Regions from separate parts of the Promicromonospora xylanilytica genome, predicted to be linked through region 3. Evidence: riboswitches for the same ligand, from Rfam matches in the RefSeq annotation. Region 3 holds a riboswitch; each other region holds the start of a gene.
The links. Region 3 has a riboswitch for S-adenosylmethionine ahead of ACYVK7_RS16165 (methylenetetrahydrofolate reductase). Riboswitches for the same ligand answer to the same signal wherever they lie in the genome.

Region 1: another riboswitch for S-adenosylmethionine. It lies ahead of ACYVK7_RS00850 (aminotransferase class V-fold PLP-dependent enzyme); the one in region 3 lies ahead of ACYVK7_RS16165 (methylenetetrahydrofolate reductase).
Region 2: another riboswitch for S-adenosylmethionine. It lies ahead of metE (5-methyltetrahydropteroyltriglutamate--homocysteine S-methyltransferase); the one in region 3 lies ahead of ACYVK7_RS16165 (methylenetetrahydrofolate reductase).

Annotation. Positions count from the first base shown of each region.
Region 1 is NZ_BAAGRP010000001.1:190,313-200,166, forward strand. It holds gene ACYVK7_RS00845 (amidase) at 92-1,597, shown strand; gene ACYVK7_RS00850 (aminotransferase class V-fold PLP-dependent enzyme) at 1,607-3,028, opposite strand; SAM riboswitch class IV at 3,059-3,171, opposite strand; gene ACYVK7_RS00855 (GbsR/MarR family transcriptional regulator) at 3,302-3,748, shown strand; gene ACYVK7_RS00860 (glycosyltransferase) at 3,745-4,959, shown strand; gene ACYVK7_RS00865 (phosphotransferase enzyme family protein) at 4,986-5,753, opposite strand; gene ACYVK7_RS00870 (rhodanese-like domain-containing protein) at 5,975-6,424, shown strand; gene ACYVK7_RS00875 (O-succinylhomoserine sulfhydrylase) at 6,421-7,689, shown strand; gene ACYVK7_RS00880 (glycoside hydrolase family 3 protein) at 7,741-9,854, opposite strand, start outside.
Region 2 is NZ_BAAGRP010000007.1:61,621-71,474, reverse strand. It holds gene metE (5-methyltetrahydropteroyltriglutamate--homocysteine S-methyltransferase) at 1-2,263, opposite strand, end outside; SAM riboswitch class I at 2,272-2,374, opposite strand; gene ACYVK7_RS08165 (Cmx/CmrA family chloramphenicol efflux MFS transporter) at 2,580-3,734, opposite strand; gene ACYVK7_RS08160 (GNAT family N-acetyltransferase) at 3,871-4,341, opposite strand; gene ACYVK7_RS08155 (HAD family hydrolase) at 4,481-5,314, shown strand; gene ACYVK7_RS08150 (YibE/F family protein) at 5,395-6,627, shown strand; partial or broken gene ACYVK7_RS08145 (MarR family winged helix-turn-helix transcriptional regulator) at 6,779-7,084, opposite strand; gene ACYVK7_RS08140 (NADP-dependent oxidoreductase) at 7,195-8,091, shown strand; gene ACYVK7_RS08135 (TetR/AcrR family transcriptional regulator) at 8,058-8,864, opposite strand; gene chrA (chromate efflux transporter) at 8,933-9,854, opposite strand, start outside.
Region 3 is NZ_BAAGRP010000019.1:16,466-26,319, reverse strand. It holds gene ACYVK7_RS16180 (extracellular solute-binding protein) at 344-1,588, shown strand; gene ACYVK7_RS16175 (carbohydrate ABC transporter permease) at 1,634-2,509, shown strand; gene ACYVK7_RS16170 (carbohydrate ABC transporter permease) at 2,509-3,426, shown strand; SAM riboswitch class I at 3,508-3,623, shown strand; gene ACYVK7_RS16165 (methylenetetrahydrofolate reductase) at 3,628-4,572, shown strand; gene ACYVK7_RS16160 (lysophospholipid acyltransferase family protein) at 4,890-5,534, opposite strand; gene ACYVK7_RS16155 (glycoside hydrolase family 2 protein) at 5,623-7,515, opposite strand; gene ACYVK7_RS16150 (LacI family DNA-binding transcriptional regulator) at 7,644-8,702, opposite strand; gene ACYVK7_RS16145 (extracellular solute-binding protein) at 8,829-9,854, shown strand, end outside.

The DNA of each region.
Region 1 (9,854 bases), on a different contig from region 3:
TGATTGATGAATCTGCCCAGGTCCGCTGTAGAGCGGGTGAGACATAAGCGGCATTTCCGCGCACCGGCCGGTGAGCGCATAGCCTGGCCGGATGGAACCCCTGCACGAGAAGACGGCTCTTGAGCTCCGCGACCTCCTCGCCGCGGGAGAGCTCACTCCCGCCGAGGTCACCGACTACTTTCTCGACCGGGTGGAGCGGCTCGACGGCGCGGTCGGCGCCTTCGCGACCGTCACACCGGAGCTCGCCAGGGAGCGCGCGGCGGCCCTCGGGCGGGCGGGTGGCCCGGCCGTGGACGCCCCGGCGCCCGGCAGTCTCTGGGGCCTGCCGACGGGGGACAAGGACCTGTGGAACCGCGCGGGCGTCCCGACCGGGTTCGGTTCCCGCGCCTTCGCCGGCCTGCCGCCCGCCGCGGAGAGCGACGAGCTGGTCCGGGTCCTCGATGCCGCCGGCGTCGTCAGCCTGGGCAAGACGGCGGCACCCGAGCTCGGGTTTCCTGCCTACACCGAGCCGGTCGACGCGCCGCCGGCCCGCACACCGTGGGACCTGACCCGCGGCGCGGGGGGTTCCAGCGGAGGCGCGGCCGCGGCGGTCGCAGCGGGCATGCTGCCGTTCGCCCCCGGGTCCGACGGCGGCGGCTCGGTCCGCATCCCCGCGGCGGCCTGCGGCGTGGTCGGCCTCAAGCCGACGCGCGGTCTCCTGCCCGCCGGCAGCGGGATCGACTCGCTGGGCGGGCTGGTCGTGAACGGGCCGATCGCGCGGAACGTCGCCGACGCGGCCCTCCTGCTCGAGGCGATGCTCCCGCGACGCGCCGACGGCGGCGTGGCACACCCGTTCTCCTTGCGCGCGCCGTCGTACGAGGCGGGCGCCTACCTCGCGGCGGCGCGGCGCGCCGTGCTGCCGGACCCGCTGACCGGGCACACCGGTCCGGACGGCGGGACCGCGCGGATCGGGGTGACCACCACGTCCGCATGGGACGGCTTCTACGCCATCACCGTGTCCCCGGAGGCCACGGCCGCACTGGACGCGGGCGTCGGCGCACTGGCGGGGCTGGGGCACGCGATGGACGAGATGGTCCTCGCCGAGGCACCCGAGTACGCGCCCGCGTTCCGGACCCTGTGGATGGGCGGCGCGTCGGCCGTGCCGATCGACGACCCCGGGACGCTGGACAAGCTGGAGCCGCTGACACGGTGGCTGATCCGGTCGGGCCGCGAGGTGCCCGCACGACAGCTCGCCGAGGCGCTGCGCACGCTCAACGGCTACGAACGCTCGCTGGTCACCCAGATCAGCATGTACGACGCCGTCATGACGCCCGCGCTCGCGCTCACGCCACGGCCGGTGGGCTGGTACGACGCAGACGACCCCGAGCGGAACTTCGAGCAGCAGTGCCAGTACACGCCGTACACCTCGATGCTCAACGTCGCGGGTCTGCCCGCGATCACCGTGCCGACGCACTGGACCGCGGCGACCGCCGAGGCGCCGGCCGGACTACCGATGGGCGTGCAGATCATCGGCAGGCCGGGCGGCGAGCTCACCCTCCTGGCGCTGGCGGCGCAGCTCGAGGCGGCCCTGCCGCAGCGGCCCGGCTTCCCGCTCTGACCCGTTGGTTCATTCGGGGGCAGGGAGGCAGCCGAACGCCTCGTCGAAGCCCAGGGCCGCCGTCGCCAGGAGGCCCGCGAGGCCGGACCCTTCCGGGACGGGGCGGGGGTCGTCGGTCACGACCCACAGCCCGTCGACGACGTCGTAGCCGGCCTGGGGACCGTCCGTCACCAGGCTGCCGACGGCGGCGATCAGGCGCTCCACCTCTTCGCCCGCCGTGCCGACGCCGACCGAGGCCCGCACCGCCCCGGCGTCGAACCCGAGGCGGCCGAGCAGCGGGTGGGCGCAGAACCGCCCGTCACGCACACCGATGCCGTGCTCGGCGGACAGGTACGCGGCGACCAGGCCGGGGTCGTAGCCGGTCACGGTGAACGTCACGACACCGACGGGGTCGACGGCGTCGGCCCAGACCCGGACCACCTCGACGCGGTCGATCGCCTCGAGCCCGGACACGAGCCGGCGGCGCAGCGCGTTCTCGTGCGCCACGACATCCGCTGCGTCGAGCGCCGCGAGCTCCTCGCATGCGGCGGCGAGCGCCACCGCACCGATCACGTTGGGCGATCCGGCCTCGTGCCTGGCGGGCCCCTCGTGCCAGTCCGTGCCCGCGACGCGCACGCGGCGCACGGCGCCGCCGCCCGCGAGGTACGGCGTGCCGGCGTCGAGCCAGTCCCGGCGGCCCACCAGCACGCCCGAGCCGAACGGCGCGTACGTCTTGTGCCCCGAGAAGGCGAGGTAGTCGACGCCCGTCGACTCGAGGGAGATGCGCCGGTGCGGCACGAGCTGGGCACCGTCGAGCACCACGCGCACGCCGAACTCGTGGGCGACGGCGACGATCTGGTCGACGGGGAGCGACTCCCCCGTCACGTTGGAGGCGCCGGTGAGGGCCAGGAGCGCGAACTGTCGGTGCGCTGCGGCGGCCGCCAGCTCCTCGCGGATCTGGGCGAGCGTCTCGGCCACGGTGGCGCCGCCGGTCAGCACGGTCGCGTCCGTGCCGCGCTGCCACGGCAGGAGGTTGGCGTGGTGCTCGACGTCGAGCACGAGCACCCGGCCGGGCTCGCCGTCGGGCTGGGCGGGGACGCATCCGGCGAGCAGGTTGAGGGAGTCGGTGGTGTTGCGCGTGACGATCGTCAGGTCGTCGTCGCGGGCGCCGACGAACGCGCCGATGGCACGGCGGGCCGTCTCGTAGAGCGCGGTGCTGACCTGCGAGAGGTAGCCGGCGCCGCGGTGGACGCTCGCGTACAGGGGAAGCACCTGGGTGACTCGGTCGGCGACGGCCTGCAGCGCGGGGGCCGACGCGGCGACGTCGAGGTTGGCGTACGGGACCCGCGTCCCGTCGACGAGCGGCACGGCCGTCCCGCCGCCCACCACGGGGCGCAGCGGGGCGACGTCGGCCACCGTGACGTCGTCGGCGAGGATGGTGGTTGCAGACATGGTGCCCTCCAGCACGGTCCTGGGGGGAAGCCCCCGCGCTTGCCACGCACGGCTGCGCGTGGCCAGGTCGTCACCCGGGGCACCCCGCCGCGGAGGAGGGTTGCCGGCCAGCGAGCCGGGGCTTCGCGCTGGCGCTCATGACCTGGCGTCATCCTGTGCTGCGGGAAATGGCCTGTCAACGCACGTCTCAAATACTGGTCTCACCATCCGGTCGACAGTCCACCGATGTTCTGAGTGTTCGGACCGAACCGAACAATACGATACGGTGGCTTCATGAGCGCCGTCGAGGACTTCACCGAAGAGGCTGGGCTGTTCTACGAGCGGCTCGGCCTGAGCCGCACCGCCGGCCGCGTCATCGGGCACCTGCTCGTGTCGGACGACGACGGCGCCGACGCGCCCGAGCTGTGCGAACGGCTGGCCGTCGCCAAGAGCAGCATGAGCGTGGCGCTGCGCCAGCTCGACCAGGCGGGCATGGTCGAGCGGTTCCGGCGCCGGGGCGAGCGCCGGGACCGGTACCGGCTCACCGAGGACGTCTTCGGCAGGGCGTTCCGCGCCAAGCTGGCGGAGCTCGACGCCTTCCAGCGGCTCGCCGCGCACGGCCTCGCGGCGGTCGGCGACGACCCGCACCGCCGCAAGCACCTGGAGAACATGCGCGACATGTACGCGTTCATGGCGGACCGCTTCCCCGCCCTCCTGGACGAGTGGGAGGCCTCGCGATGAGGGTTCTCCTGGTCACCATGGGCAGCCGGGGCGACGTCGAGCCGTTCGCGGCCCTCGCCGCCGCGCTCGCCCGGGCGGGCCACGAGCCGCTGCTGGCCGCGCCACGGCGCCTGACCGAGGACGCGGCGGCCCGCGGGATCCCCGTCGCGCCGCTCGACGACAGCATGTTCGCCCTGCAGGAGGAGGTCGCGGGGAAGGGTGCGCGGGCGTCGATCACGGCGGCCCGGTCGGCCCTGCCGCTGCTGCGCCGCTGGCTCGACGACCTGGCGACCCTGCGGGACGCCGGAGCCGACGTCGTCGTCCACGCGCCCAAGGCACTGGGCGCACCCCACCTCGCCGACCTGCTCGGCGTGCCGTCGATCGCCCTGCTGCCCGTCCCGCTGTTCAGCCCCACGGCAAGGTTCCCGTCGCCGCTCAGCCCGGTCCGGCCGCCGCGGTTCCTCAACCGGGCGAGCTGGCGGCTGGCCGCCGCGGTCGAGGCCCCGTACCGGCGCATGGTCCGTTCCTGGCGGTCCGAGACGCTCGGCCTGACCGGCCCGACGCCGGGGCTTGCCGAGCGCGTGGCGCGCGACGGCGTGGTGCACGCGTGGAGCCCGCACCTGTTGCCCGCGCCGGACGACTGGTCGGCGGACCTCGCGCCGACAGGCTTCCTGACCCTGGCGCCCGACGAGGGCCGGACGCTGCCCGCCGCACTGGACCGGTTCCTCGACGCCGGTGAGCCGCCGGTGTACGTGGGGTTCGGCAGCATGCTCGCCAAGGACCCGGACTCCTTCACCCGGGCCGTGCTCGACGGTCTGCACGGCTCGGGACGGCGCGCGGTCCTGGCGACGGGCTGGGGTGCGCTCCGGCCGACGCACGTGCCGGACGGCGTCCACGTGATCGACCAGGCGCCGCACGGCCTCGTGCTGCCACGCACCGCCGTCGCGGTGCACCACGGCGGCGTCGGCACCGTGGCGGCCGCCATGCGGGCCGGCGTGCCGCAGGTGATCAGGCCGTTCCTGGGTGACCAGCCGTTCTGGGCGCGCCGCGGGCACGAGCTGGGGATCGCCGCACCCCCGCTGACCGGCAGGCTCACCGCCGAACGGCTCGCCGCGGCGATCGACGACGCGGCGGCCCGGGCGGACACGGCACGAGGGCTGGCGGCCCGGGTGAACGCGGAGGACGGCGCCGCCGCCGCGGTCGCGCGGGTCGAACGGGTCGCCGTCGCCTGACCGGTCGGTCCGGGCTCGACGCCTGGTCAGTCCCGCTCGGCGGCCCCGACGAGTGCGGCGATCCGCTGCGCGTCCGCACGGTACAGGGCGACGTGCTCGCGCAGCTCGGCCGGACCTCCGTCGTCGGCCCGCGCCTCGGTCCACGCCGCCAGGTCGTGCAGCCTGCCGACCATCGCCCCCAGCACCTCGGCACGCGAGTACGCGAACCCGTACGCGGAAGTCAGCGCATCCAGCCTCGCCATCGGATCAAGGTGCCCGACGGCGTAGCCGACCCCCGCGAACGCGTCCCCCGACAGCGGCGCGATCCGGTAGGCGAGGTAGGCCAGGTCCCGCACACGTGGACCCGGTGCGGCGGTGTCGAGGTCGATGAGGCCCGTGAGCCTGCCCGCGCGGAAGACCATGTTGTAGGGCGCCGCGTCGTTGTGGCAGATCACCTCGGCCGGCTCGGTCGCGGGCAGGCGCCACCGGGCGCCCGACGTGGCGAACCCCGAGGTGGCGTCGTGGAACCGTCGCAGCAAGCGCCCTGCCTCCTCTAGGACGTCCGCGGACCAGAGCCAGTCCGGGGCGGGCCAGCCGGGCACGTCTCCCGGGAGATACGAGAGGATCTCCCGGCCCTGCTCGTCGAGGCCGAGAGGCTCGGGGACCTCGGTCAGGCCGCGTGCCCGGACGTGGGCGAGCAGACGCTGGACGGTCGGTGTCCATGAGCCCGCCTCGCGGTGCACCGTGTTCCCGACCCGCACCACACGGGTGGTGTTGCCGCCCGTCAGCACCTGCTCGTCCACAACCTTGTCCACAGCTTTATCCACAGGGTTGTCCACAGGCATGTCCATCCCAAGACCCGAGCCCGACCAGCCGGCGAGACGGCATCCCACCTAGCGGACGCCATGTCGTACGATCACGAGCGACCATCCCGAGCGGCCGAGTGACGTGGCACGACGAAGCCGCAGCAACCCAGCGTTCCCGCCCCCGGCGAGGACGGACAAGGGTGCTACCGCCACGACCGATGGAGGAGCACATGAGCGTCCCCGCGCACATCGAAGCCCGCGCCGCAGAGGGTTATGCCGGCGACATCACGCCCCAGCAGGCCTGGGACCTGCTCGCCGCGGACCCGGGCGCCACGCTCGTCGACGTCCGCACCGAGGCCGAGTGGCGCACGACCGGCGTTCCCGACCCGGCGTCCCTCGGCAAGGTGCCCGTGTTCAGCGAGTGGGTGCAGGCAGGCGGCCGTCCCAACACCCGGTTCCTGGAGGAGCTCAGGGCGGCAGGTGTGACGGCGGGCCCCGTCATCTTTCTCTGTCGCTCCGGCCAACGCTCGATCGGCGCCGCCCGGCTCGCCACCGCGGCGGGCATCGCGCCGTCGTACAACGTGCTGGAGGGCTTCGAGGGGGCGCCCGGTGTCGACGGCGTGCGCGACCAGCAGGGCTGGAAGGTCGCAGGCCTGCCATGGGCGGAGGACGCCAAGTGACGGTCACCGGAGCGTTCCCGCCCGACGCGTCCCCCGGCGGGTCCGGCCGCAAGCCGCTCCCCCGTGGCGTGCGCGCCGCCACCCTGGCCGTGCGCGGCGGGCACCAGCGCAGCGACTTCCAGGAGACGAGCGAGGCCCTGTTCCTGACCCAGGGCTACGTCTACGACACGGCGGCAGAGGCCGAGGCCTCGTTCACCGGCGACATCGACCGGTTCGTCTACTCGCGCTACGGCAACCCGACCGTCCACACGTTCGAGGAGCGGATCCGCCTGCTGGAAGGCGCGGAGGCCTGCTACGCGACGGCGACCGGGATGTCCGCGGTGTTCACCGCGCTGGCCGCCCTCGTGCGGTCGGGGTCACGCATCGTGGCGGCCCGGGCCCTGTTCGGGTCCAGCATGGTGATCTTCCAGGACATCCTCGCCAAGTGGGGCGTGCACACCGACTACGTGGACGGGCACGTGCTGTCCCAGTGGGAGGAGGCGCTCGCGACCCCCGCGGACGTCGTGTTCTTCGAGACACCGTCCAACCCGATGCAGGACATCGTGGACGTGCGCGGCGTCGTCGAGCTCGCGCACGCCGCCGGGGCGACCGTGGTGCTGGACAACGTGTTCGCCACCCCGCTGCTGCAGAAGCCGCTGGAGCTGGGCGCAGACGTCGTCGTCTACTCCGCGACCAAGCACATCGACGGACAGGGACGCGTGCTGGGCGGCGCCATCCTCGGCTCCGCGGAGTACGTGACCGGGCCGGTGCAGACGTTCATCCGCAACACCGGGCCGTCGCTGTCGCCGTTCAACGCCTGGACCCTGCTCAAGGGTCTTGAGACGCTGCCCGTGCGCATCGCGGCTCAGGGCGCCGGTGCGCTCACGGTGGCCGAGGCCCTGGAGGAGCTGCCCGGCGTGGGTGCCGTGCGGTACCCGTTCCTCGACTCGCACCCGCAGGCCGAGCTCGCCCGCGCCCAGATGAGCGGCGGCGGCACCGTGGTGACGTTCGACCTCGCGGTGCCGCCGGGCTCCGACGCCGAGACGGCGAAGAAGCACACCTTCGCGTTCCTGGACGCGCTCGAGATCATCGACATCTCGAACAACCTCGGGGACTCGAAGTCGCTCATCACCCACCCCGCGACGACCACCCACCGCAAGCTCGGCGCGGCGGGCCGCGCCGCCGTCGGCATCACGGAGACGACGGTGCGCCTCTCGGTGGGCCTGGAGGACACGCGAGACCTGATCGAGGACCTGGAGCAGGCCCTCGCCCAGACCCGGCGCTGAGTGCTGGATATTCGCCCCTCGAACGGTCCAGAAAGGGCGAATACCCAGCACTCAGCGAGCCAGGGCGGCGGACAGGATGGTGTGGGCTCGGTGCTCCTGTCCCTTCAGCCGTGCCACGTCCGACGTCGCGATCGCCTCCGACGCCGCCGGCGGGACGCCGTGGACCGGGTCGAGCGCCTCGTCCTGGAGCTCCAACCGGTGCTCGTCCAGCGACGACGCACGGCCGCCCGTCGACAGGCCCCAGCCGAACGGGAACAGCGGGTCGTAGTCCGCGTCACCGACGTTCACCACCGGGTCCTCGGCCGACCGCGGCCACGAGACCGGCAGCCGTCCCGTGAACCGGCGCTCCCCGAACAGCACGTCCGCCACGCCCGCGCCCTCGGTGCCCGGCAGCCAGGACGCGACGAGCGCGTCGATCGACCCGAGCTGCTCGGTGACCACCTGCGGCCGTCCGGACACGACGAGGACCACGCAGGTGTCGATCTCGGCGCAGACCTGCTCCACGACCTCCACGTCGCCGGGCTGCAGCGCCATCGACTTCTCCTCGCGGGGCACGCCGCCGTCGGCGGGATCCCAGGCCCATTCGGGCCCGCCGACGTCGCCGTACCCCTCGGCGTACGGGGTCTCGCCCACGACGACGACGCCGACGTCGGCCCCGTCGGTCGGCGCGGACGCGTCCTCACTGAACGTCACGTCGTCCGCGACGGCCTGGATGCCCTCCAGGATCGTCGTGCCCTCCGTGACGTCACCTGACCAGCCCTGCCAGGTACCGGTCCAGCCGCCCGCCTGGTTACCCACGTCGTCGGCGTTGCGGCCGGCCACGTAGACGTCGGCACCGGGATCGAGCGGCAGCGCGTCGCCGTCGTTCTTCAGCAGCACCTGGGACTCGGCCACCGCCTTCCGCGCGATCGCGCGGTGCTGGTCCGAGCCGATCGTGCCGGCGTGGCGCCGGTCCGCGAAGGGCTCCTCGAAGAGCCCCAGCTCGAACTTGGCGGCCAGGATCCGGGACACGGCGTCGTCGACCCGCTCCTCGGTCACCGCGCCGTCGTGCACCGCCGCGACCAGCCGCGTGTGGAACCGCTCGAACTGGGACGGCTCCATGAACATGTCGATGCCCGCGTTCACGCTGGTGACGATCTGCTCGGTGGTGGGCGAGTCGGACGCCGGCGGCGGGACCTGGTGGATGCCCTGGTAGTCGCTGATGACGAAGCCGTCGAACCCGCGCTCCTCCTTGAGCCACCCGTTGATCAGCTCGTCGTGGGCATGCATCTTCACGGGATTGCCCAGGCCGTCGTCGGTCCAGTCCACGCTGGAGTAGCTCGGCATGACCGAGCCGACGCCGGCCGCGAGCGCCGCCGCGTACGGCGGCAGGTCCACCGCCTCGACGTGGGCGCGGCTCTGCTCGGTGATGCCCTGGTCCAGGGTGTACTCACCCTCACCGGTCCCGTAGGCCGTGTCGCCGTCGGCCACGAAGTGCTTGGCCGTCGCCAGCACGGAGCGAGTGCTGTCCAGGTGCTTGCCCTGGAACCCGCGCACCGCGGCGGCGCCGAGGACGCCGGCGAGCGCCGGGTGCTCCCCGAAGGACTCGTAGGTGCGGCCCCACCGGTCGTCGCGTACCACGCACAGGCACGGCGCGAACGTCCAGGGGATGCCGGTCGCGCGGGTCTCGGTGGCGACCATGCGCCCTGCCCTGGCCACGAGCGCCGGGTCACGGGTCGCACCGAGGCCGATGTTGTGCGGCAGGATCGTGGCGCCCGCCAGGTTGCCGTGGCCGTGCACGGAGTCCACGCCGTAGAGCAGCGGGATCTGCAGCCGGGTCGCGAGCGCCCGGATCTGGAAGCCGTCGACGGCGTCGGCCCAGCCTTCCGGGGTGTTGTCGGCCGGCGTGGAGCCGCCGCCGCTGAGGACCGAGCCCAGTCCCAGCTCGGTGATGATCGCCGGATCGCCCGTGACGTTGGCGCGCTCCGCCTGCGTCATCTGCCCGACCTTCTCCTTGAGCGTCATCCGGCTCACGAGGTCGGCCACGCGCTCGTCGACGGGCAGCTTCTCGTCCAGGTACGGCAGGTCGTGCGCCCGCACGACGACGATCGGCTGGGTCGAGATCTCCGCTCCGTGGGGCCTGAGGGTCACCGGAACGGTCTCGGCGGTCTCACCGGCTTCGGAGT
Region 2 (9,854 bases), on a different contig from region 3:
TCACGAGCTCGGTCACCTCCTCGACCGAGGGCACGCGCGGGCTGTGGATGTCGTAGACGCCCGGCCCGATGCCGCGCCCGTACCCGGCGTCGGCCAGCTCCGGCACGATCTCCATGCGGGAGCGCGCCGCCTCGACCGACGTCACGTCGGCGTCCAGCCCGTCGATCGCGCCGATCACCTGCCCGAACTCCGAGTAGCACAGGTGCGTGTGCACCTGCGTGGCCACGTCGGCCCCCGCCGTCGAGAGCCGGAACGAGCGCACGGACCAGTCGAGATAGTCCGCGTGCGCCGAACGGCGCAGTGGCAGCAGCTCGCGCAGGGCCGGCTCGTCCACCTGCACGACGCCGATGCCCGCCCGCTCCAGGTCCGTCACCTCGTCCCGCAGCGCCAGCGCCACCTGGTCGGCCGTGTCGCCCAGCGGCAGGTCGTCACGCACGAACGACCACGCGAGGATCGTCACCGGGCCCGTGAGCATGCCCTTGACCGGCTTGTTCGTGAGCGACGCCGCGTACGCGGTCCACTCGACGGTCAGCGGCGCGGGCCGGGACACGTCACCCCACAGGATCGGCGGCCGCACGCAGCGGGAGCCGTACGACTGCACCCAGCCGTGCACGGTGGTCGCGAATCCGTCGAGCTGCTCGGCGAAGTACTGCACCATGTCGTTGCGCTCGGGCTCGCCGTGCACCAGCACGTCCAGACCCAGCTCCTCCTGGAGCGCGACGGTGCTCGCGATCTCGGCGCGCATCGCGGCCGTGTAGTCGGCGTCCGACAGCTCGCCGCGCGCCCACGAGGCGCGCGTGCGGCGGATCTCCGCCGTCTGCGGGAACGACCCGATCGTGGTGGTCGGCAACGGCGGCAGGGCGAGCCTCGCCTGCTGGGCGGCGGCGCGCTGCGCGTACGGCGCGCGTTCGGCATCCGCGGCGGTGAGGGCCGCGGTGCGCTCCCGCACGGCGGGCACGGCGACGCCGGCTGCCTCGGCCCGCGACCGCAGGGCAGCCGTTGACTCCGCCAGTGCGTCGGTGACTGCCGTGCGGCCGTCGGTCAGGCCCGTGGCCAGGGTGACGACCTCGGCGACCTTCTGGTCCGCGAACGCGAGCCAGGACTTCAGGCCGGCGTCCAGCCGGGGCTCGTCGGCGACGTCGTGCGGCACGTGCAGCAGCGATGTCGAGGTACCGACGGCGACCGCCCCCGCGCCGAGGCCGGTGCCCGGCGCGGTCAGGCCCTCCAGCGCGGTCAGGCGGTCGTCGAGGTCGGCCCGCCAGATGTTGTGCCCGTCGACGACGCCCGCGACGAGCGTCTTGGTCTGCAGTCCGGCAACGGGCCCGGTGGGTACCGCGCCCTTGACCAGGTCGATCGCGATCGCCTCTACGTCCGTGCCCGCCAGGAGCGCGAGGCCGTCGCCCGGGCCGCCGCGGAGGTCCCCGTACGGCGCCGTCACGAGGATCGCGGGACGCTCGGCCGCGCCGTCCGGTCCGGGAGCGGAGGAGAGCTCGGTGGCCAGCCGCGCGTAGGCCCGGCGCACGGCGTCGGCGACCTCGTCGAAGGGGACGTCGAGCAGGTCGGTGACCAGGGCGGGCTCGTCGAGCTGCGCCCAGGGCGCACCCGCGGCGGCCAGGGCGCGCAGCGCCTCGGCGTACGCGCCGACGACGTCGTCGAGCCGGTCGAGCGGGCGGAAGCCGTCGGGGGCGCCGTCGGCCGCCTTGCTGAGCAGCAGGAACGTCACCGGCCCCACCAGCACGGGGCGGGTCACGACGGCCTGGCCGCCGTCCGCCGGCGCCGTGAGCTCGGTGAACTGGCGCACCGTCCGGTCGTCCACGAACCCGATGGGGGTGTCCGGACCGATCTCGGGGACCAGGTAGTGGTAGTTGGTGTCGAACCACTTGGTCATCTCGAGCGGCGGCTTGTCGCCGTCGCCCCGGGCCAGCGTGAAGTAGCCCTCCAGGGTGAGCGAGCCCTCGCCGTCGCGGGCCAGGTCCCGGAACCGGTCCGGCACCGCGCCCAGGAGAGCCACGGCGTCGAGCACCTGGTCGTAGAAGGAGAACGAGCCGGGAACGGCGCCGGCGCCGGCGTCCAGGCCCAACCCGGCCAGATGCCGTGTGGTGTCCAGGCGGAGGCCGGCGGCGGTGGCCTCCAGCTCGTCGGCGGTGGTGCGCCCGGCCCAGAAGGACTCGACGGCGCGCTTGAGCTCGCGCCGCCGGCCGATGCGCGGGTAGCCCAGGATCGTGGCGTGGGGAAGGTGGGGGAGTGCGTGCTCGACTGCCATGCGTATCAGCTCCATCGGACCTGGCGTTAGCACCTTGCCCGAGTGTGGCGGTTCGGGGGCAGGTTGCTGCGGTGTCGTTGAGCCAGGACTCTCGACCGCTCTGGATGATGAGACTGGATCGTAGGCATGCCCGGGATGTGGTCGAAAAACCGTCCACGCCTCGGGACGCTCCCTGGCCCACGGAACAGTGAGTTTAAAAGTGTGCCAAGCACGGCTCCTGACAGGCCGGCCCCGCGGGACCGGTCGCCCCGGATCCCAGGTGTTGACCACAGCAGTTGCTGCCGGACCGGGTCCAGCCTGGCAGCAACTGCTGTGGTCAACGGGCGCTGCGGCGAGCGACGCTGCTTGCGGACCAGAGCACGACGGCGACGACGGCCAGCCCCGCGCTCACCGCGAGCGGTCCCACGAGTCCCAGCGGACCGATCGTGAGGCCGCCCAGGACCGGGCCGGCGAGCGCGCCGAGATTCAGCGCGACCGTCGAGAACGCCCCACCCATCGTGGGCGCGTGCGCCGAGGCCATGCTGCGCGCGATCAGCGTGCCGCCGGCTGCGAACGAGAGCGCGCCCAGGACCGGCGCGAGCACCCACACCGCCGCGGGGCTCGCCGCGAGGGCGGCCCACAGCGTCCAGCCCGCGACGAGAAGCGGGAGGCCGATCCCGAGGACCAGGTGCCCGTGCCGGTCGGCCAGGCGGCCCGCTGCCGAGACCCCGCCGAAGGCCCCCAGTCCGAACAGCGCGAGCACCAGCGGCACGAGCGCGGGGCCGAGGCCCGCGCGTTCCGTGACCAGCGGCGCCAGGTACGTGAACGCGCAGAACGTCGCGCCGTTCACCAGCACCCCGAGCGAGAGGTACCGCAGCAGGTCCGGGGACCGGAGCGTGCGGAGCTCGGCGGCCAGGTCGACCCGGACGCGCGGAGCGCGCGGGCCGAGTCGGCCCGGCGTCAGGACGGCGACGGCCACCAGCGCGAGCGCCGACACCGCGGCGATCGCCCACAGGGCCGAGCGCCAGCCCCAGACCTCGCCGAGCAGGGCCCCGGCGGGGACGCCCGCGATCAGGGCGAGCGTGGTGCCGCCGAGGAGCGCGGCGAGCGCCCGGGCCTGCCGACCCGTCGGGACGAGCAGGGTGACGGTCGACAGGGCGACCGCGAGGAACCCGGCGTTGGCCACCGCGGCCACGAACCGGGTGCTGAGCAGCACGGCGTAGTGGTCGGTGAGGGCGCCGGCGGCGTGCGCGGCGACGAAGACCGCCAGGCAGGCCGACAGGGTCCACCGCGGTGGCAGGCGGCGCCCGAGCGCGGCCGTCAGCGGTGCGCCGACGACCATGCCGACGGCGAAGCCGGAGGTCAGGTAGCCGGCCTCGGCGAGGGTGATGCCGAGGTCGACCGAGATGCCGGGCACGAGGCCGGCGAGGACGAACTCCGAGGTGCCTTGCGCGAAGACGGCGACGGCAAGCACATGGAGCAGGACAGGCATGAGCGACTCCGAAGGGAGAGGGGGAACGGGTAGGCCGGAGGCGGCACTACGGGGCCCTTCGGATGCGCGGGTCTCTACAGGGGCATCTCGGGCTACCGGAGTACCGGCAGCCCGAACCTGGATGCTTCTGGAGACCTCATGCGGCGAAATTATCAGACGCGGGCAGCGGCCGCTGCCACGCGACCTCGTGGTCGAGCTGGCCCGTCGAGCGGAACAGCAGCACCTGGTGGGCGTCCGGCAGCGCGGCGGCGAGGTCGCCGGTCGTCGTCCGGGCGAAGCCGAGCTTCTGCCAGAAGCCTCCTGAGCGGCGGGAGAACAGCCAGGCCCGGCGCGCCCCGGCGTCGGCGGCGCGGTCGAGCGCGAACCGGGCCAACCGCCGGCCGGCGCCGGTCCCGCGCAGGTCGGGGCGGACGGCGACGCTCCGGACGAGCGCGTGCTCGCCGCTCACGCCGAGCTCGAACCCGGTGGTCGTGCGCACGGCGCCGGCGTCGTCGCGTTCGAGCCACAGGTGCACGGCGGGCTCCGCGAGAGCGGCGACCGTCAGGTCGGCGGTGCGGAGAAAGACTGCCAGGTCGTCGAGATCGTCGGGTGTCGCAGGGCTGAGCACGCGGGGGAGCCTACCCGCGTGCCCGACCTGGTACGCCGCGCCGTGAATAGCCCTGAAAGGCGGCTGACCTGGGCGGGAGTTTCAAAATGTCCCAGTATGCGGCAGGATGCGTCATATCGCCTATCACCAGGGGAATATCGTGACCGCGACCGCCGCCGGGGGCGCCGTCCTGTCGGACGCGTCCGTGTCCACGCCAGCCCTCGTCGCCTGTGATGTCGAGGGGACGCTCGTCCGTGCCGGACGCCGGCCCACGCCTGCGGTCCTCGACGCGGTGGCCGCCGTGCGCGCCGCCGGCCACCACCTGGTGATCGCCACGGGCGGGTCCCTCGCGGACGCCGTGCAGACGGCGCGGCAGCTCGGCGTCCGCGACGGCTGGGCGGTCGCGGCGAACGGGGCGGTGACCGCGCGGCTGCGGCCGGACGGCTACGCCATCACCCAGGTGGTCCCCGTCGACGCGGAGCCGGTGTGCCGGCTCGTCGCCCGGACGCGACCGGACCTGCGGCTCGCCGCCGAGGTGGTCGGCACGGGGTACCGCGCCACGCGGCGGCTGCCCGAACGCCACGTCAGCGGGCCCCAGGAGGTGGTCCACGGGATCGAGGGCGTCTGGGGGCGGCCGACGCCGCGGGTGGTGGTCAACGGGCAGTGGGCGCAGCGGCTCGTCCCGGCGCTGCGCGCGTCGGGAGTCACGGCGCTCGCGGCCCGCGTGGACTGGGTCGACGTCACGGCCCCCGGGGTCACCAAGGCGACCGCGCTCGAGATCATCCGTGTCGAGCTGGGGGTCGCGCCGTCGCGGACCGTGGCCGTCGGCGACGGCGAGGGCGACCTCGAGATGCTGGCATGGGCCGCCGTGTCGATAGCCATGGGCCAGGCCCCCGAGGAGGTCCGTGCCGTCGCCGCGCGCGTGACGGGAACCGTGGAGGAGGACGGCGCGGCCGAGGCGCTCTTCGACGCGCTGCTGCTGCCGACCGGCTGAGCCGCGGCGCACCGCGGGCCGTGGAGAACCGGGTCGCCGCTCGCCGCGCCGCCGCCGCGCCGTTGGGTCAGGATGTGCGCATGGCGCACGCTCACTCGCACGGCTCGGCCGGGCCTGCCGCGCCGCGCACGACGTTCCTGCTGGTCATCACGTTGGTCTCCGCCCTGCTCCTGACCCTCGTCGGCGTGTGGCTGCTGTGGCCCGACGCCGGTGCCGTGCCCGACCGCGTACCGGCCAAGGCGGAGGGCACGTCGTTCGTCGACGTCACCGTCACGGGTCCCGCCGACCCGGCCACCGGAAGCATCCCCGTCGAGCTGCCGGGCGGCGAGACCTCCCGGATGCAGTCGCCCGGCCCGTCGGTCCCGCTCGCCGACGGCGACCGCATCACCGCCGTCGACATCTCCCAGGTCTCCCAGCCCGGCGTCGACCCGCTGGTGTTCATGGACTACCAGCGCGAGGTGCCGATCGCGCTGCTGGCCCTCGCCTACGCCGCCGTCGTGCTGCTGGTCGCACGCTGGCGAGGGCTGGCGGCCATGGCGGGGCTCGGCATGGCGTTCGTCGTGCTGCTCGGCTTCACCATGCCCGCGCTGCTGGCGGGGGAGTCCGCGATCGGTGTGGCGCTCGTGACGTCGTCGCTGGTCATGTTCGTGACCCTGTACCTGGCGCACGGACTGTCGGCCCGTACGTCGACGGCGCTGCTCGGCACCCTGGTCGGCCTCGGGCTCACCGCGCTGCTCGCGGCCTGGGCCTCCGGGGCGGCGCAGATCACCGGCACCACCGACGAGGCCTCCGCGTTCCTGCCGTCCAGCGCGCCGGGTGCCGACCTGCGCGGGATCGCCCTGTGCGGCATCGTCCTTGCCGGGATGGGTGTGCTGAACGACGTGACCATCACGCAGGCATCCGCGGTGTGGGAGCTGCGGGGCGTCGCGCCCGCCGCGTCGCGGGCCGAGCTGTTCACGCGAGCCATGCGCATCGGGCGCGACCACATCGCGTCGACCGTCTACACCATCGCCTTCGCCTACGTCGGCGCGGCCCTGCCCCTGCTGATGATGGTCTGGCTCGTGGACCAGTCGCCGGCCACCGCCCTGAGCTCCGGCGAGATCGCGGAGGAGGTGGTGCGCACGCTCGTCGGGTCGATCGGGCTGGTGCTCGCCATCCCGGTCACCACCGCCATCGCCACGCTCACCGTCCCGGGCCCCGCCGGTCCGGAGGAGGGTCCTGCGGGGTCCGAGCCGGCCTCCGACCCGGAGCTGATGGCGCCGGTGTCCGACGCGTGGGCGGCCCGCCCGTCGTCCGAGGCGTCGGCGACGTAGCGGCGGTGACGCCCACGTTCTCCTCGAGCGCGCGCAGGAGCCGCGTCGCGTCCTCCTGCTCGGCCCCGCTGAGGTCGCCGGCCGTCGCCCGCTCGAGCTGGGCCCAGATCTCGGCGACGCGCGGCCGCAGCGCCAGGCTCGCGGGGGTGGGTTCCACGAGGGTGACCCGCCGGTCGCCGGGGCTGGAGCGCCGGCGCACGAAACCGGCGCGCTCGAGCCGCTGGACCGTCCGGGTCATCGACGCGGAGTCGGTGGCCACGTACTGGGCCAGGTCAGTCTGTCGCTGGGGCCCGTGCTCCCACAAGAACATGAGCAGCAGCTCCTGGCCGGGATGCAGCCCGAGGGGACGCAGCAGGTCCGCGGCGAGCGCCCGGTGCGCTCGCGCGAGCGAGAACACCGCGAGGCTGAGCGGCCCGGTGGCGAACGGGTTCGACTCACTGTCCGGGGCAGATGCCATGGGGTTCATCATAGAACTCGTCGCCTTCGGACCACCGGTCGGGAATAGCGGAGGTGCTCACGACAGTTACCTGTCCCGAACAGCAAAGAGTGGCGAGGAGAGGAAGCACGATGCGAGCAGTGGTCTTTGACGAGTTCGGTGGCCCGGAGGTGCTGCACCTCGGCGAGGTCGCGGAGCCGGAGGCAGGCCCTGGCCAGGTCCGGGTGCGGGTCGAGGCCGTCGGCGTCAACGCCTTCGACGGGAAGGTGCGCTCGGGTGCCATGGAGGCGGCGTTCCGCACGCGGCTGCCCGGGGTGCCCGGCCAGGAGGTCGCGGGGATCGTGGACCAGGTGGGGGCCGGCGTCACCGGGGTCACCACGGGTGACCGGGTCGCGGGACCGGCGGGCCGCGGCGCCGCGGAGTACGCCGTGCTCGGCCTGTGGGCCCGGGTTCCGGACGGTCTCGACGCGGCCCAGGCGGCCGCGGTGCCCGTGGTGGCAGAGACGTCCCGGCGCGCGCTGCGCATCCTCGACGTCAAGGCGGGGGAGACCCTCCTTGTGCACGGCGCGAGCGGCGGGGTCGGCGGGCTGGCGGCCCAGCTCGCGGTCGCGGCGGGCGTGCGCGTGATCGGCACGGCGTCCCCTGCCAACCAGGAACGAGTCGCGGGGTACGGGGCGACCCCCACGACGTACGGGGAGGGGCTGGTCGACCGGGTGCGGGCGCTCGCGCCCACGGTCGACGCCGTGCTCGACGCGGCGGGCAGCGGCGTGCTGCCGGACAGCATCGAGCTGCGCGGCGGCACCGAGCGCGTGCTGACCCTCGCCGACCCGGCGGCGTTCGCCCTGGGCGTCGATTTCAGCGAGCGGTCGGAGCCGTCGGCCGAGGTGCTGGCCGAGACCATGGGCCTGGTGGCGCGCGGAGAGGTGTCGGTGCCGGTCGCGAAGGTGCTACCGCTGGCGGAGGCCGCCCAGGCACAGCGCCTGGTCGACGACGGTCACGCGGGCGGCAAGGTGGTGCTGGTGCCGTGACGCGCCCTGCGGGCCGTGGCCGGGTCGGCTAGGCCGGCCTCGACGACCAGGCTCTCGATCTCGGCGGTCAGCAGGCGCCCGCCGTCGAGCCCCATCGTGTCGAAGGCACCCACGATCTCCAGGGACACGAGCCCGTGGACGCGGTACCAGGTGGACAGGGCGAGCCGGAGCGCCGGCGCCGCGGCCACGGTCGGGACGCCGAGGGACCTGCCCCACCGGGAGAGCTCGTCGTCGAGCGCCGACCGGTCCGGCGCCGGGCTCGCTGCGGCCCCGGCCGCGGCGTCAGCACCCGTGTCGGCCCGCGGACCGGCGTCGGCCGCGACGTCCTGGAGCGTCGTGACCAGGGCGAGCATGCTCTGCCTGATCGTGTCGACGCTCTCCAGCGGGTCCACCGTCTCGCGCCGGCTCCCGGTGAAGAGCATCGAGTACCGGCGTGGGTGGTCCAGCGCCCAGCGCCGCCAGGCGTGCGCGATGGCGGCCAGGCGCTCGGGCGCCGGCCGGTCGGCCGCCGCGCGGGCGGTGTGCGCGACGGCCGCGCCGAGGTCGCTGTACCCGGCCGTCACCAGGGCGTCCAGCAGCGCCTCCCGGGACGCGAAGTAGTGGTAGAGCGCGGGCGACGTCATACCCATCGCCTTGCCGACCGACGCGAGCGACAGGCCGTGCGCGCCGCCGACGTCGATCAGCTCCAGCGCGGTCTGGACGATCTCGTCGACCGTCTGCCGCCGGAGCCGTTCGCGCCGGGTCAGGGGCCGGTTGTCGTCGTCGACTGGCATGTCGCCGAGCCTAGGCCGTGTTCCGGGTGGACGTGCGCCAGGACGTCCGGCGCACCGGGACGGAGCGCTCAGAGCACCGCCCAGCCGAGCAGCCCCGCGGTGATCACGACCGCCCACGGCGGCGCCGCCCACCTGGCCAGCGCGACGAACGCCGCGATGGCGAGCGCCAGCGCGACCAGCGGCTCACCCGCCGCCAGCACACCCTGGGTGAACACCGGGTCGTACAACGCGGCGGCGAGCAGCCCGACCACCCCGGCGTTCACGCCGGTGAGCGCACGCCGGGCGCGCGGCGCGCCCCGCAGGCGCTCCCAGAACGGCAGCCCGCCGACGACGAGGAGAGCCGACGGCACGAAGATGGCCACGAGGGCGATCGCCGCACCGGCGACCCCGGTGGGCCCCGACGTGGTGACGGCGCCCAGGTAGGCCGCGAACGTGAACAGCGGCCCCGGCACGGCCTGTGCCGCGCCGTACCCGGCGAGGAACTGGTCGTTGCCCACCAGACCGGACGGCACCAGCTCCGCCTGCAGCAGGGGCAGCACCACGTGCCCGCCACCGAAGACGAGCGCCCCGGCGCGGTAGAAGACGTCGACGAGCCGCGTCACCCCGCCGCCCCAGAGGCTCGCCAGCAGCGGCAGCACCACGAGCAGCGCGCCGAACACGGCGAGACAGGCCACGGCGACGCCGCGCCGGACGGGCACCGCGAACGGCTCGTCGTTGCCGTCGTCGTCGGACGCGCGGGCGAGCCACAGGAGCCCCGCGACGCCCGACAGGACGATCACACCGACCTGGCTCATCACGACCGGAAGCCCCAGGACGGACGGCGCAAGGAGCGTCGCGACCGCCGCGGCCCCCGTGATGGTCGCGCGGCGCGCGTCCGGGGCGAGCGTCCTGGCCATCCCGAGCACGGCCTGCGCGACGACGGCGACAGCCGCCGCCTTGAGCCCACCGATCCATCCGGCGCCCGCGTCGCCACCGAACGTCGCGACGCCG
Region 3 (9,854 bases):
ACGCAGCAGAGCGCCCGTCCGGGTCCCGACCGGGCGGGCGCTCTCGCATGCCCGGGCTCCCGCGCCCACAACGTTCCGGCCGCCGGCTCGACCGCACCCTCACCTTTCTCCCGGACCGCGTGGGCTGCGGCTGCTGACCGCAGGGTCCACCTTCGGACCACGGAACATCGCAGGAGAGGGGCCGCGGCCGGTGCCGCGGCCCCCCTCGCTGTCGTCTTTTCCGGTTCTGGAGTTGCCTCGACGGCCGCATGTCACCCCTGTGTCACAGGTTTGTTAGAACTGTTGACAGATTCAGGGGCAAGTGCAAACGTGACCTGCACCACCACGAAGGAGAGGGACGGTAATGGCTCAGTACAAGAGGCTCGGCGGGATCATGGCGATCACGCTCGCCGCGACAACGGGACTGACGGCCTGCGGGTTCGGCGGGTCGAGCGGTGAAGAGAGCGGCGACGGAGCCACGCTCGATCTGCTCGTCCCCAGCTACTCCGACGCCACCCAGGGCCTCTGGGAAGACGTGATCGCCGGGTTCGAGGAAGCCAACCCGGACGTCAAGGTCAACCTCCAGGTCGAGTCGTGGGACAACCTCGAGTCCGTCATCGCCACGAAGATCCAGGGCGGCGACGCACCCGACATCTACAACGGCGGTCCGTTCGCCGGCTTCGCAGAGGACGAGCTGCTGTACCCGGTGGAGGAGATCACCTCCGACGAGACCTACGCGGACTTCCAGCCGACGTTCCTGGAGAACGCCCAGGTCGACGGCACCACCTACGGCCTGCCGTGGATCGCGTCGTCCCGCGCGCTGTTCGTGAACGACGCGCTCCTCGAGGAGGCGGGCGCCGAGGTGCCGGCCACCTGGGACGAGCTGCTCGAGTCGGCCAAGAAGGTCTCGAAGCTCGGCGGCGGCGTGGCCGGCTACGGCATGCCGCTCGGGTCCGAGGAGGCGCAGGCCGAGGCCGGCGTGTGGCTCTGGGGCGGTGGCGGCACCTTCGGTGACGCCGACGCGATCACCATCGACACCCCGGAGAACCTCGAGGGTGCAGAGTTCATCAAGAAGATGATCGACGAGGGCGCGACCCAGGCCGACGCCGGTGCGTCCGACCGCAGCCCGCTCTTCGACATCTTCGTCCAGGGCAAGATCGGCATGCAGGTGGGCCTGCCGCCGAGCGTCGGCCAGATCGAGTCGGACAACCCGGAGCTCGAGTACTCGATCCACCCGATCCCCACCAAGGACGGCAGCCCGTTCACCCTTGGCGTGGCGGACCACCTCATGGCCTTCGAGAACGACGGCGACAAGCAGGAGGCCATCACCGCCTTCTTCGACCACCTGTACTCGGCGGACGTCTACGTCCCGTGGGTCGAGGCGGAGGGCTTCCTGCCCACCACGCTGTCCGGTTCGGAGCAGCTCGCCGACGACGAGGCACTCGCCCCGTTCCTCGAGACCCTTCCGGACGCGCAGTTCTACCCGAGCACCAACCCCGACTGGGCGGCGGCGGACTCGGCGTTCAAGGCGCTGTTCGGCCAGCTCGGCGGCAACAAGTCGGCCAAGGACGTCCTGACCGAGATCCAGGAACAGGTCGACGCGGGCTGACGCCCGCCGCTCACGCACCGCTGAACTGAAAGCACGAGGAGCCTCGTGAAGGACCTGTTGAAGGCCCTGCCGTGGATCGGGCCCGCGGCCGCACTCATCGCGGCCGTGGTCCTGTTCCCGGTGGGCGTCATGTTCTGGAACTCGACGCGCGACATCAGCCAGAGCGGGCTGGACGACGGAGGTGTGGGTCTCGCGAACTTCGCGACGGTGGTCGGTTTCCAGTACTTCTGGCCGATCCTCGGGCGCACCGTCATCTGGGTCGTCGGCGTCGTCGGCATCACCCTTCTCGGGTCGCTCGCGCTCGCCGCGCTGCTGAACAAGTCTTTCCCCGGACGCCGCCTGGTGCGCATGGCCGTCATCGTGCCGTGGGCGTCGAGCGTGGTGATGACGACGATGGTGGTGCACTACGGCCTCGAGCCGTACTTCGGCATCATCAACTCGTTCCTCGTGGACGTCGGCCTCATCGCGTCGCCGGAGGGCTACGGCTGGACCAGGCACCCGGTCACGGCGTTCGCCTGGGCCATGGTCGTCGCGGTGTTCGTGTCGCTGCCGTTCACCACCTACACGATCCTGGCCGGACTGCAGTCCGTTCCCGGCGAGACCGTCGAGGCGGCCCGCATCGACGGCGCCGGGGGCCTGCGCACGTACTTCAGCGTGGTGCTGCCCCAGCTGCGAGGTGCCGTGTCGGTGGCGGTGCTGATCAACATCATCAACGTGTTCAACTCGCTGCCGATCCTGCGGGTGATGACGGGATCCATCCCCGGCTATGACGCCGACACCGTCATGACCATGATCTTCAAGTACCTGCAGAACCAGCGGCAGATCGACCTGGCGAGCGCCCTGTCGGTCATCGCGTTCCTGGTGGTCATCGGGATCGTGGCCATCTACGTGCGGGTCGTCCGACCCCTGGAGGAGGTCTGATGGCCGCGATCACGGGGACGGCCCCCCGCAGGACCAGCCGCCCCACGGGCGCCGACCGCACACGGGTGCGCAAGTACACCGCCGACCAGGTGCCCATGGGGTCCCTGCTGCTGCGCATGTTCACCGGGTTCGTCGTGGCCGTGGTGTTCCTGCTGCCGTACCTGATCATGTTCTTCGGCTCGGTGAAGACGAAGGCGGAGATCAGGTCGGTCGATCCCACCTACTTCCCCACGGAGTGGCACTGGGAGAACTACGTCACGATGTGGTCGACGCCGGAGACCCCGCTGGCGCAGAACGTCATCTCGACCCTCGTCATCTCGCTGTGCGCCACGCTGCTCGTGCTCGCGGTCGCGCTGCCCGCCGCGTACTACACGGCGAGGTTCCGGTTCAAGGGGCGGCTCGTCTTCCTGTTCCTCGTGATCGTGACCCAGATGGTTCAGCCGGCGGTGCTCACCTCGGGCTTGTTCCGGGAGTTCATCGCCATCGGGATCCTCGACACGTGGGCGGCCATGATCCTGGTCAACGCGGCGTTCAATCTCTCGTTCGCGGTGTGGATCATGCACAGCTTCTTCGCGGCCATCCCGCGGGAGGTCGACGAGGCGGCGCAGATCGACGGTGCGGGCACGTTCGCCGTCCTGACGAAGATCAACCTGCCGCTCGTGTGGCCGGGGATCGTGACCGCCGTGATCTTCACGTTCGTCGCGTCCTGGAACGAGTTCGCCGCCTCGCTGGTGCTGCTGACCACGCCGGGCAACCAGCCGCTGTCGGTGGCGCTCACCAAGTTCGTCGGCCAGTACGAGACCTCGTGGCACTACGTGTTCGGGGTGTCGATCGTGGCTATCATCCCCGTGATCATCCTGTTCATGGCCATCGAGAAGCGCCTGGTGGGCGGCCTGGTGGCAGGGTCGGTGAAGTAGCGGGATAGTCGGTGGACCAGGGCGTCTCGACCCACGGACGAAATCCGTCCCAGTGCTGGACAATCGCTTAGCATGGTGGCGATCCCATCCAGAGCGGTCGAGAGTCCTGGCTCCCTGACACCGCAGCAACCTGCAGACTTCCTGCCCCGCAACCGTGGCGCGTGGACGTAAGGTGCTCACGCCAGGTTCGATGGAGCAACCATGGTCGTCGAGGCTTATCCGCACCGCCCCACCGTGTCGTTCGAGCTGATGCCACCGCGTCGGCCCGAGGCCGCGCCCAACTTCTGGGAGACGGCCCGGCGGCTCGTGGCGGCGCGTCCGGACTTCGTCTCGGTCACCTACGGCGCCGGCGGGGGTGACCGGGCGACGTCGCGCGAGGTGCTCGCCACGCTGCTGAGCGGTACCCCCGTGCTCCCGGTGGCCCACCTGACGTGCGTGGGCGCGTCCCGCGAGGACGTGTCCGAGGTGATCGACGAGTTCCTCGAGGCCGGTGTGCGGTCCTTCCTCGCGCTCCGTGGCGACCCGCCGCGCGACGAGCCCGACTGGCGGCCGGCGTCGGACGGGGTGCGTTCCAGCGTCGACCTGGTCCGGCTGCTCACCCAGGTGGACCAGCGTCGTGTCGCCGCCGACGCCAGCGCTGCGCTGCGGGCTGCCGCCCGACCCCTCACCATCGCCGTGGCGACGTTCCCGGACGGCAACCCCGGGGCGGGCACCACGCGCGGTCAGGAGGTGCGGCGGCTGCTGGAGAAGCAGGAGGCCGGCGCGAGCTTCGCGATCACCCAGTTCTTCTACCGGGCGGAGTCCTACATCGGGTTCGTCGAGGAGGCGCGCTCGGCCGGCGTGACCATCCCGATCCTCGCCGGGATCCTGCCCACCACGGAGGCTCGCCGGCTGCGCCGGGTCGAGGAGCTCACCGGCGTGGTGGCGCCGGCCGGTCTCCTGCGCGACCTGGACGGGCTCACCGCACCCGACGGCTCCGTGGACGCCGAGGCCCAGCACGAGCACGGCCTCCGGTACTCCGCTGCCCTCGCCCGCGAGGTACTCGACGCGGGAGCGCCCGGTGTGCACGTCTACACGTTCAACAAGCACCGGCCGGCGCTCGACCTGCTCGAGCGCGTCGGCCTGACGGGGCGTGCGGCGGCCTGACGGCGTGAACCGGCCGGTCCGTCGGCGGCTGACGGCGCCCGGCGGTGCACAGCGGTGCAGCCCATCCAGTGGTCCCACGGTGTGGCTGTGAGATTGCCCGCCCCACCGTCCACATCCCCGCGAGTGCAGAGTTAGTCGCGGACCTGATCGCCGAGTGCAGTGTTGGTCGCGGCTGAGGACTCCTCAGCCGCGACCAACACTGCACTCGGCAGCGGTGTCGGCGACAAAGTCTGCAGTCGGCGGAGGGGCAGCCGGAGAGCCAGTCGGCAGCAGCAGCGGCACACGGCGGCGGAGCCTGCACCCGACCGGGAGCGGCGTCAGTTGTCCGCGCGCTCCTGGCCGCTCATCGCCTGGATGGACTGCATGACCTGCTCGGTCAGCTCACGGCGGGCCTGAGCGGGCTTGGTGCCGGCCGCGATCTGCCTCGACGGGTCGATCGGGACCCCGAAGTGCAGCTCTACCCGGGCGAACCGCGGCATCTTGCCGATGGGCTTCACCTTGTCCGTCCCGAGCAGCGCCACCGGGACCACCGGGGCCTTGCCGGTCAGGGCCAGCCACGCGACGCCGGTGTGCCCCTTGTGGAGCTTGCCGTCGCGCGAGCGGGTGCCCTCGGGATAGATGCCGAAAGCGCCCCCACGCTGCAGCACTGCCAGGGCGTCCTCGAGGGAGCGCTGCCCGGCGCGCGGGTCGTCCCGCTGTACCGGGATGTCACCCATCTTGGTGAAGAACCAGCGGGAGAGGCGCCCCTTGATCCCCTTGCCGGTCCAGTACTCGGCCTTGGCCAGGAACGCGACGTGGCGCGGCGCCATGATCGGGATGAGCAGCGAGTCGATGAACGACAGGTGGTTGCTCGCCAGGATCACGGCGCCGCGCTTCGGGATGTTCTGCAGGCCAGTGACGCGCGGGCGCAGAAGCACGAGCACGAGGATCGAGAGGATGAGCTTGAGGAACCGGTACGTCACCGGCCTATTGTGCACCCCTCAAGCGTCCCTGTGGACGGGGTGATATGTGGTGAAAAAGACTAAAGAGACCTACAACCTCGTCCGCCGGTCAGGCGACCTGGTCGCCGGCACTCTCGTCGCCGTGGGCCGCCTCGATGGCTGCGACCTGGACCTGGACCTCCCGGACGCGTGCGACGTCGAGCTTCTCGCTGCGGTCGAAGCGGTAGACGCCGTTCTCCTCCTGGAACACGTCGGTGAGCTGCGTGTAGCAGTAACCGAACATGCGGGGGTCGCCGAGCAGCGCGTCGGTGAGGCCGCGGAACCGGGCGTGGAACTCCTCCTCGTCCACGACCCGCTGGCCGTATCCCCAGGAGTCGGGGGAGCTGCCGGACGCGGTGGCTGCCGCCTCCGGGTTCCACCAGATACCGCCGTACTCGCTGACGAAGTACGGCTGGCCACGGTACGGCACCGACATCTTCGTGCCGTTGTCGCGCGTGTTCTCGTACGGGCGCCCCTCGGCGAGGCCACCCACCTGCTTCGCGAACTCCGTCGGCTCCTGCTCGTACAGGTGCGAGTCCCAGATGTCGGTCTCGAGGACGCGGTGCGAGTAGCCGCTGGCGTCCAGGACGGGCCGGGACGGGTCGGCCACCTTGGTGGCGAGCCACATGGCCCGGGTCACGTCGTCGAGCTGCGTGATGCGGTCGTGCAGGTCCTGGTGCGTCTCGTTGAGCGGGCACCACCCGATGATCGACGGGTGCGAGTGGTCGCGCTGCAGCGCCTCCATCCACTCGGCGACGAACGACGTGGTCTGCCGCTGGCCGTCCGCCGGTGTGCCGTAGCCGCTGACGCCCCAGTCGCCGAACTCGCCCCAGACGAGGTAGCCGAGCCGGTCGGCGTGGAACAGGTAGCGCTCCTCGAAGACCTTCTGGTGCAGGCGGGCGCCGTTGAAACCGGCCGCCAGGCCGAGCTCGACGTCGCGCGCGAGCGCGGCGTCCGTCGGCGCGGTCATGAGCGACTCCGGCCAGTATCCCTGGTCCAGGACGAGACGCTGGAACACGGCCTCGCCGTTGATGCGCACCACCTGTCCGTCGATGGACACGGAGCGCAGGCCCGCGTAGGAGCGCACGGAGTCGACGACGGCGCCGTCGGCGTCCCGCAGCTCGACGTCCACACCGTAGAGGTGCGGGTCCCCTGGGCCCCAGGTACGCAGACGGTCCGCGGGCACGACGACGCGCAGCGCCGGCGCCAGGTCCAGGTCCGCGCGCGCGGTGGCGGCCGCCACCTCACCCTCCGCGTCGGTCAGGGTGACCGTCACCGTGTGGCCGCGGCGGTTCGCCGACAGCGGGACCACGACGTCGAAGGCCGAGCTCGCCAGGTCCGGCGTGATCCGCGGCCGGCGCAGGTGCGCGGCGGGCACCGGCTCCAGCCACACGGTCTGCCAGATGCCCGTGGTGCGGGTGTAGTTGCACTCGAAGTTCTCGTAGCGGTTGCTCTGCTTGCCGCGGGCCTGCGGTCCGTGCCGCGTGTCCCTGGCCCGCACGACGACGGTGACCGTGTCACCGGGGCTCGCGATCCCGTGCAGGTCGGCCGTGAAGGGGGTGAACCCGCCGCGGTGCCGTACGACCTCCGTGCCGTCCACCCACACCGTGGCGTCGTGGTCGACGGCGCCGAAGTGCAGCAGGACGTGCGGGTCGTCGCCGACGGCGGACCACTCCGCGGGGACGGTGATCTCGCGGCGGTACCAGACGGCCTCGAGGAAGTCGGTGTTCTCGATACCGGAGAGCTGTGACTCGGGTGCGAACGGGACGACGATCTCGCTCTGGAGCGGTCGGTCGACCAGCCCGCGCTCGAGCCCTGAGTCGCCCGAGTCGATCTCGAACTGCCAGGTGCCGTTCAGGTTGAGCCAGTGGTCCCTGGCCATCTGCGGGCGGGGGTACTCGGGGCGCGGCACGGCTGTGGCCGTCGGCGCGCCGGCCGGCGAGAAGCGGTCGAGGAAGGTCATCAGCTGCTCCATTGCGTCTACGACATGTGCGCCGTGATTCAACACGTCTTCCGATCGGAATGCAACGTTGTATCACCGCGAGACGCCCGGGCGTCTCGCGCGGCGAGGCTCCGTACGGCGCCCCGGGCTCAGGCCTGTGTGCTCTCCCGGACCAGCAGTCGGTGGGGCATGACGGCGTCGACCGGCTCGATGGACGAGTCCTCGAGCTGGGCGAGGACCCGGTCCACCGCCGTCTCCGCGATCGCCCGTAGGTCGGGCGCGACAGTGGTGAGCGACGGGTTCGAGAAACGACCGTCCTCCGTGTTGTCCCAACCCGTCACAGCCAGGTCCTCGGGGACGCGCACCCCGTTGCGGCGCAACGCGTACAACGCACCCAGCGCGAGCTCGTCGTTGGCGCACACGAGCCCGTCGATCTGGCCGATGCGCGGCAGCACCGCCTCGACCGACGCCGCACCGGAGCTGCGCGAGAACTCCGCCGCGCCGAGCACCCAGCGCTCGTCGACGTCGATCCCGGCCGCCGCGTGCGCCTCGCGGAACCCCTGGACGCGCGGGGCGCCCGTGCGTGCGACGCCCCGCGGCTCGTCGCCGAGGAACGCGAGCCTGTGCCGCCCGGACGCCAGCAGGTGTTCCGTGACCTGCGCCGCCGCGCGGACGTTGTCGATGCTCACGTGGTCGGTGCGGCGTTCGCGCGCCGGGTCCTGGTCGGCACGCTCACCGAGCAGGACCAGGGGCACGCTGCCGCGCACCTCGTCGATCTCGGCCGGGAAGAGCTCCAACGGCGAGAAGATGATCCCGTCGATCGACTGGACGTCGAAGCCCCGCGCGACCTCGAGCTCGGTCTCGCGCGTGGACCGCGTCTCCTCGATGAGCACCCGGTAGCCGCGCGAGTTGCCGACGTCGATCATCTGGTGTGCGAGCACCGAGAAGTACGGCGCGTGCACCCACGGAACCGCGAGGGCGAGCGTGTTGGTGCGCCCGCGCCGCAGCTGTCGTCCGGCGAGGTTGGGCCGGTAGCCCAGCTCGGCGATCACCGCCTCGACCCGTGCCCTGGTCGCGTCGCCGACACGCCCTGTCTCGTTGACAACGTTGGAGACGGTCTTCCACGAGACCCCGGCCGCGGCAGCGACCTCCTTGATACCGACCCGCCGGCCCGGCTGTTCCGACAACCCCGTCACTTCCTTCCGCACCGTTGCCCCTTGACGGGACGCCCGCCCTAGTCCATCGTGATCCAACGTTGGAGCGCAACGTTGCACCATTGGAGGTCGATGATGACCGTGCTACGAGGACGTGGCGTCCCGGGGCAAGGCAGCCCCGTGATCGCGTCGAGGACCCGCAGCCGAGCGGAGAGTTCCGGTGGCCTGAGCCGCCGCGACCTCCTCCGTGCTGCGCTGGTAGGAGCCGGCGGGGTCGCGCTCGGCGGGACGCTCGCCGGCTGTGCCACAGCGGACGCGGCAGGCGCCGGCCGCACGTCGGTCATGATCTGGGACCTCTTCTCGGGCGGCGACGGTGCGCTCATGCAGGAGATGGTCGGCGTGGTCGCGTCGGCCAACCCGGACATCACCGTCGAGTCGACGACCCTCGCCTGGGGGCCGCCGTACTACACGAAGCTGGCGATGGCGTCGTCGGGAGGCCGACCGCCCGAGGCCGCCGTCATGCACATGTCCCGGCTCGCCGGGTACGCGCCCGGCGGGCTCCTCGAACCGTTCGACCTCGACGCGCTCGCCGCGCTGGGGGTGGGCGAGGAACACTTCGCCCCAGCCGTGTGGGAGAAGGCCCAGTTCGACGGCCAGCTCTACGCCCTGCCGCTGGACACCCACCCGTACATCGCGTTCAACAACCCGACGATCGTGAAGGACGCCGGGCTGGCGACCGCGGACGGCAAGCTCGACGTCGACGCCGTGGCGGGGGCCGACAACTTCCTCGCGGCGGGCCGCGCGCTGGCCGAGGTGACGGGTGAGTCCGGCGTCGGCTGGGGCTACCAGCGCGACCCCGCCGGCTGCTGGCGCATGTTCTGGGGCCTCTACTCCCAGAACGGCGGCGGCTACGAGCTCACGCCCGGCCGCCCGGCGGCGCTCGACGAAGAGGCAGCCGCCGAGGTCTTCGAGTTCCTGCAGGCCATGCTCGACGGCACGGTCGCCGCGAAGAACCAGGACGGCAACGCCGCGTCCGCGCGGTTCATGGCGAAGCGCACCGGCATGATGTTCGCCGGTGAGTGGGACCTGCCGATGTTCCGCGACGCCCTGCCCGACGTGGGGGCCACACCGTTCCCCGCAATCTTCGACACCCCGGCGAACTATGCCGACTCGCACGCGTTCGTGCTTCCCCGGCAGGCCCAGGCG